DNA from 2 places in the Marinomonas sp. FW-1 genome. Region 2 is predicted to be linked to the other one. Evidence: predicted binding sites of a transcription regulator. Region 2 holds the regulator's gene; the other holds the start of a gene.
What was found. Region 2 encodes PhoB, which activates phosphate uptake and scavenging genes when phosphate is short. Its sites were predicted from a motif close to TGTCATANNNNTGTCANA; they were not measured.

Region 1 (3,394 bases), 310 kb from region 2:
TGTTTTTGGCTGCTTGTGTTTGTTGTCGTTAAGGTGGCTTCCATTACACCGCTCCTGCAAAGATATGTAGGCGATCTTGTGGCAATTGACAGACCACTTGTTGTCCTTGTGATAGTTCAAGACGAGCCATTTCGTTCATGGAAATGTCGGCCATAATTGGTGTTTCACGGTCGTCCAATTGAAGTAGAGAGCGTACACGAGAGCCTAAAAACTCCAGATGTACCACTTTGGCATTCACAATGTTGCCAATGTTGGTGTCAGCTGTGAAACGAATATCTTCTGGACGAATGGCGACACGAACCGCTTGTTCATAAGCAAGCGTGTTTTTAGGCGAACGTAGGTGTAGCGACCCTGAGTTGAGAAGGCCGCTTTGAGTGACTTGTGCTTCTAGAAAGTTCATTTCGCCAACAAACTCAGCCACAAAGGGGGTTTTTGGGTTGGCGTAAATCTCATGTGGTGAGCCAACTTGCTCGATCACACCGTGATTCATGACGACAATTTTGTCCGCCATGGTCAGAGCTTCTTCCTGATCATGGGTTACCATAATCGTAGTCACGCCAAGCTTTTCTTGGAGCTGTTTGATTTCTTGGCGTAAATGGGCTCGTACTCGAGCGTCTAGTGCAGACAAGGGTTCGTCTAACAGCAGAAGCCCAGGTGATGTGGCTAAAGCGCGGGCTAAGGCGACCCTTTGTTGTTGACCGCCAGACAGCTGCACTGGGAATTTTTCTTCGCTACCAGATAATCCTACGGTAGCGAGTAACTCTTTGACTCGTGCTCGACGTTGGCTGGCTGGAATGCGTTGTGATACCAAACCATAGGCAATGTTGTCTGCCACGGTCAGGTTGGGAAAGAGGGCATAGGACTGGAAAACAATACCAAAGTCACGGTGTTTGACTGGTAAATAAGTGATGTCTTTGCCTGCTTGGGAAACCATGCCACCAGTGGGTAGATCAAGGCCTGCAATAATTCGTAATAAACTGGTTTTCCCACAGCCAGAAGGCCCTAGAAAGCAGACAAATTCGCCTTCGGCAATACTCAGTGAGATGTCCTGTAGCGCTTGATAAGAACCGAAAAATTGCTGGACATTTTCGAGTGTTAAGTAGGTTTTATTTGACATGACTTGTTCTCTCATCCTATGAAAAAGCAGCGCTGAAGCCAGTCAGCACTGCTTGTTGTGCAATAGAAATTACCGCTTTGTTGTGTTATTTGGATTCACTCTTGCTATCAAAGCGTTGTTGCCATTGCGCTAAAATCTTATCGCGGTTTTGAGCAGACCAAGCAAAATCGTTATCAATCATCAGTTCTTCCGCATTGGCTGGAAAGAATTCGACTGGTTTGGCAACACCCGGCATGGCTACAACGGCATATCCTTCGTTGTACATTTCGTTGGCTTTCTTAGACACAGTCCAGTCAACCAGTGTTTGGGCTGCTTTCAGCTTGTCTGTGCCTTTCACGATTGAGGTTGCTTCCATATCCCAGCCAAGACCTTCGGTTGGGAAAACAATGTCGAGTGGCGCGCCTGACTTTTTCGATTTAGCGGCACGGAAGGCGAAAGAAATACCAATTGGGATTTCACCAGAGGCCGCTAGTTTACAAGGCTTAGAGCCAGAGTGAGTGTAGCGATTGATGTTCTGGTGTAAGCCGTCCATGAATGCCCAGCCGTCTTTTTCGCCAAACAGTTGTAACCAGCTGCTCACATCTAGATAGCCTGTACCAGACGAGTTCGGGTTGGGCATGATGATGTGATCTTTGTAGATAGGCTTAGTCAGATCTTGCCAAGAGGTTGGTTTTGGTAAGCCCAACTTTTCGGCTTCGACGGTGTTATAACAAACGGCCGCCATCCACGCGTCCATGCCAGTCCAAACTGGCTCTTCGGAACGGTCTTTGAATTTAGGCGAAAGCTTGTCATAACCTTTTGGCTTGTAGCTTTGCAGCATATTTTCACCATCAAGCAGCATTAGGCTGGTCGCCGCTAAGCCCCAAACTACATCGGCCTGTGGGTTGTCTTTTTCTGCCAATAGCTTGGCGGTGACGATCCCAGTTGAGTCACGTACCCAGTTAATCTTGATTTCTGGATGATCTTCGTTGAAACGCGCTGCGTATTTTTTTAGGTCTTCCGCTTCGATGGCAGTGTAAACCGTTAATTCCGTTTGTGCGGCATGGACGCTTGTCATAGAAAGAGCAGCGAAACCTGCAAACGTGGTAAAGCATTTAGCAAGGGTCTTCTTGTTCATTTCAACTCTCCGTGGGCAGTCAGAATGCAAAAGTTAATCTGGTATATACCAGTTGGTGTTGAAAACAATAATGATGAAATGTTGCATCTTGATGACAGATGTTAAAAAGTAAAACGATGCTGTCCTTAGCGATGTTTTAAAGTGCGAAAAAAAGACAGGAATTGGAGAAGGGGTTAGTCGCGAATGGCTATTTGGATAGTGACGGCGTCATGGCGCCAGTATTCGTAGTCGATTTCCAGCACTTGTTTGTCTTGAGTATAATTGATGCGTTCAATGTTTAGGCCAGATTGCCCTGCGGTAATGCCCAGTGCGCTGGTGGCTTCTTCAGGCAAAGAGGTGGCCTTGAAAGATAAATCCATATCACGATAAGACATCTGGTACTTGCGAGCTAGCAGTTGACTGAGAGACTGAGTTAGGTCTTCCTCCTCGATGCCAGGTAATAGCGTGGTATTGATGTACATTTTCTCGATCAATACAGGGCGATTATCAATATAGCGTCGACGGTGCAAGAAGAGGACAGGTGTGCCGACGGCTAAGTTCATTTTGGTTGCCACTTCTGGATCGGCTGCGACCAGTGTTTGCTGCAGCCTTTCCGTATGAGGCGTATAGCCTTGCTCGGTGACGAAAATATTGAAGCTCAGGTGGGCGGCTGGGTCATACACTACGGCTGGTGGGGAAACAAACCAGCCACGGCGATTTTGGCGATAAACCATACCTTCCATTTCGAGGCTTTGCAGTGCTTGGCGCACTGTGACTCGGGTGAGTTTGAATTGCTCACCAATTTCTCGTTCGGAGGGTAACTTACTGCCCGCTTCCAGCACCTTATTGCGAATCAGGCTGTGGAAATGTTCTTGCAGATGGCGGTAATGCTTCAATGACATTGACTCATTCTCTAGGGTATATAGCCCCTTAACATACTAAAAACAGGCTATTAAACAAAGCCTTTCCCTTGCTTATTAAGACACCCTGTTCAACGGCAGTGGTGCCGCTGTTTTTACTGAGCGAATAGCAAAATGGCTCTGAATGTCTTTGACATGAGGCAGTGACTGCAAAGCCTTTAAGATGCGCTCGTAATCCTGTAAGTCTCTTGCTACGACTTCTAAGCGATAGTCCGCGATACCGGACACCAGATGGGCGCTGATGATGTCTTCCATTTCTAA
Region 2 (3,394 bases):
CCATCGTTATTATCGCCATTTCCGCTTTTGCGGAAATGGCCTACGAACAAAACTTATTGCTATCTAATGAAACAGCGATGCCTCCTCGCTTTTGGGGCGGGTGGTTCATTTACTTTGTGAAATCTTGGTTTTCGTCTGTTGTAATCGCAATAGCTGCCGTGACGGCATCATTGCGGGTTCGGTTAGCAGGGAAGTGACACGAGAAGGTACTGCCAAGCCCAGGTTGGCTGCGAACCTGTAGCTTGGCTTCATGGTGTAAGAGAACATGCTTCACAATTGCGAGACCTAAGCCTGTGCCGCCTGTTTTGGATCCTCGCCCTTTATCCACCCTAAAAAAGCGCTCAGTAAGTCTTGGAATGTATCTAGGGTCAATGCCGATTCCGCTATCTTGTACCGAAAATACGCCATTAAATTCGCTTGATTCCCACTTAATGGTAATGGCTCCGCCATCGGGTGAATATTTAATAGCGTTGACGACAAGATTCGAAAATGCGCTGTACAGCTCTTTATAGGAACCATATAAATGGGCTTCTTCAGGGATGTGCACAGACAGTGAATGCGAGTCTTTGAGGATAGGTCCCATAGCACTGGTGATAGAGCTTATGATGCTGGATACTTTGTGCCATTGATTTTCTTCACGCTTGTCGTTGCTTTCTAAGCGTGAAAGCAACAACAGATCTTCGATAAGCTGTTCCATACGTTCTGACTGCTCAGACATATTGACGATGCCTTTCTGCATACTCACTGGCAAGCTATCACGAAACATATCGAGGGTTTCTAAATACCCTTTAATTACGGTCAGTGGCGTTTTTAATTCATGGGACGCGTTGGCGACAAAGTCTTTACGCATCTGTTCTAGTAAGTGCAAACGCGTGACATCGCGAACAAAAATTAAGTGATCATTTTTGTCATACAAAGTGGTTTGAATTTCTAAATACACACCGTCTTTGGCGGGAGATTTGATGATTAAAGGCTCTCCGAAACGCTTTTGACTAAAATAACGGAAGAAATCTGGGTTGCGGACAATGTTGGTAATGACTTGGCCACGGTCTGTGTGACGAATTAAGCCAAGGAAATGCCCCGCAGAATTGTTCCACCATTCTAAATTGCCTTGATTGTCTGCCATGATCACGCCTTCTTTTAAGGCCGTGGTCGAGCTTTCAATGCGTGTTAATGCTTGGCGCATGCGACGTTTAGATTTACGTTGTTTTTTCTGCAGACGATAGACTGCATCAAACACATCCCCCCAAATGCCACTGGCTTCTGGGGGCGCTGCACGCCCTGAATACCGTAACCAATTATGGAATTGATAAAGCTGATACAGCTGCCAATACAAAGACGCCAAAACATACAGCAGCAAAACACCTAACAATTGCCCAATAATGAGACCGATGACAACGCAGGCTGCTAACCCTGCTAGCCAACTAAGAATAGTGTTTCGCCAAATGGTTTTCATACGGACCTTTTTGCTGAAAAGCGGTAGCCTGTTCCTCGTACAGTTTGTATCAAGAAATCATGGGTACTACCAATGGCTTTGCGTAAGCGACGGATATGGACGTCTACCGTACGCTCTTCAACGTACACGTTACCACCCCATACCTGATCTAATAATTGTGCTCTAGAATAAGCGCGCTCTTGGTGAGTCATTAAGAATTTGAGCAAACGGTATTCTGTTGGCCCCATTTCCAAAGGGCGACTACCAATGGTGACACGTTGGCTGATTGGGTCAAGCGTTAGACCTTCGATTTCGATCGGTTCATCAACACCCTGTGGTGTTGCGCGACGCAATACGGCTTTTAGACGTGCGACCAGCTCTCTTGGTGAAAAAGGCTTGGTAATATAATCATCGGCACCGACTTCTAAGCCTTGTATTTTATTATCTTCTTCGCCTTTCGCCGTCAGAATAATGACGGGAATTTCAGCCGTGGTTGTATCTTTTTTCAAGCGGCGTGTTAATTCGATACCGCTGCCGCCAGGCATCATCCAATCGACAAGCACTAGGTCTGGTCGATGATCCACAATGATCTCATGGGCTTGCTGGATATTTTCGGCTTCCAAATACTCGTAGCCCGCCATTTCAAGGGCGATGGCTATCATTTCGCGTATGGAAGATTCATCATCAATAATTAATACTTTTTTACCGGTCACAGGATTCATCCTCATCTCAGGAACGGTTTTATTAAAGCGATCAATTGTGACAATTCGGTTACATTGTCACAACTTTGCCACATATTACATTAAATAGCTTAGTACTAGGCCAATAAAGACGCAGTATCCAATGCGGTTATTGTCTAAGAAAGAACGAAAGCAAGCTTGCCTATCGCGCTCTTTTGCTTGTTTAAATTGTTGATAGAACAATCCAACACAGACAACAAGGGACACAAAGTATAACCAATGTAGCCCAGCGAGTAGGCCAATCCAAGTCAATAAAGACAAGGTTAGTCCTTGTAGGCAAACAATGACGAATAAATCATGGCGACCAAACAAAATCGCAGTAGATTTAATACCCACTTTTAGGTCATCCGGACGGTCTGTCATTGCATAATAGGTGTCGTAAGCGATTGTCCAAAAGCAGTTTGCGACAAACAGCATCCATAGCTCGGGATCGGTTAAATCACCTCCCTGAGCGCTGTAGGCCATGGGAATGGCCCATGAAAAGGCTAAGCCAAGAAATAACTGTGGCAGATGTGTGTAGCGTTTCATAAACGGGTACAGAGCAGCCAGACCTAAACCTGCAAACGACAATAGAATCGTTCTTAGGTCAGTAAAGAGAACCAAGATAAAACTCAAAATAGACAAAGCACAGAAGAGGAGAAGTGCTTCTTTTTCAGACACTCGCCCCGACGGTAACGGGCGGTTTTTCGTACGTTCAACATGACCGTCGACCTTCCTATCAGCGTAGTCGTTAATCACACAACCTGCTGAACGCATACTAAAAACACCTAAGACAAAAATAATCACCAGATGCCACTGCGGCATGCCGTCGGCGGCCAGCCATAAAGCCCATAAAGTGGGCCACATGAGTAAAAATGAGCCAATAGGGCGGTTGAATCGTGTTAATTCTGCGTAGTCTTTAAGTTTGTTCATACTATTCCAAACGGTGATTTTAGCTGGTGTATTTCATCAAAAAAAGCTTCATTAACCAATATCCCAGGACCAAATTGGTGGAAGACAGAGCGCCGCGCCCAAAGTGATTGGGGCTGGTTTGGAAACATATGTTTCGGTAATTGAGTGACTTCGATAGCGCTCCGCTTGAGCTGCCTATGTTGGAACAAATAGCCGCCTAATGGCTTGTTTTGTAGATGTTTTACTTGTCGCCAATGTCCTTTCAAGGACTTTGCAGGAATAACTGAGCGAGCATAAATCACGGCGATTCCGTCAACCTTGAGCAGTA

Region 1: the regulator PhoB is predicted to act here: its motif matches at 2,314-2,331, upstream of C1X04_RS16670 (putative 2-aminoethylphosphonate ABC transporter substrate-binding protein).

What each region holds. Positions count from the first base shown of each region.
Region 1 is NZ_CP025987.1:3,583,527-3,586,920, reverse strand. It holds gene C1X04_RS16680 (putative 2-aminoethylphosphonate ABC transporter permease subunit) at 1-44, opposite strand, end outside; gene C1X04_RS16675 (putative 2-aminoethylphosphonate ABC transporter ATP-binding protein) at 44-1,117, opposite strand; gene C1X04_RS16670 (putative 2-aminoethylphosphonate ABC transporter substrate-binding protein) at 1,203-2,234, opposite strand; gene C1X04_RS16665 (UTRA domain-containing protein) at 2,408-3,115, opposite strand; gene C1X04_RS16660 (Lrp/AsnC family transcriptional regulator) at 3,191-3,394, opposite strand, start outside.
Region 2 is NZ_CP025987.1:3,892,860-3,896,253, reverse strand. It holds gene phoR (phosphate regulon sensor histidine kinase PhoR) at 110-1,456, opposite strand; gene phoB (phosphate regulon transcriptional regulator PhoB) at 1,453-2,148, opposite strand; gene ubiA (4-hydroxybenzoate octaprenyltransferase) at 2,233-3,087, opposite strand; gene C1X04_RS18050 (chorismate lyase) at 3,084-3,394, opposite strand, start outside.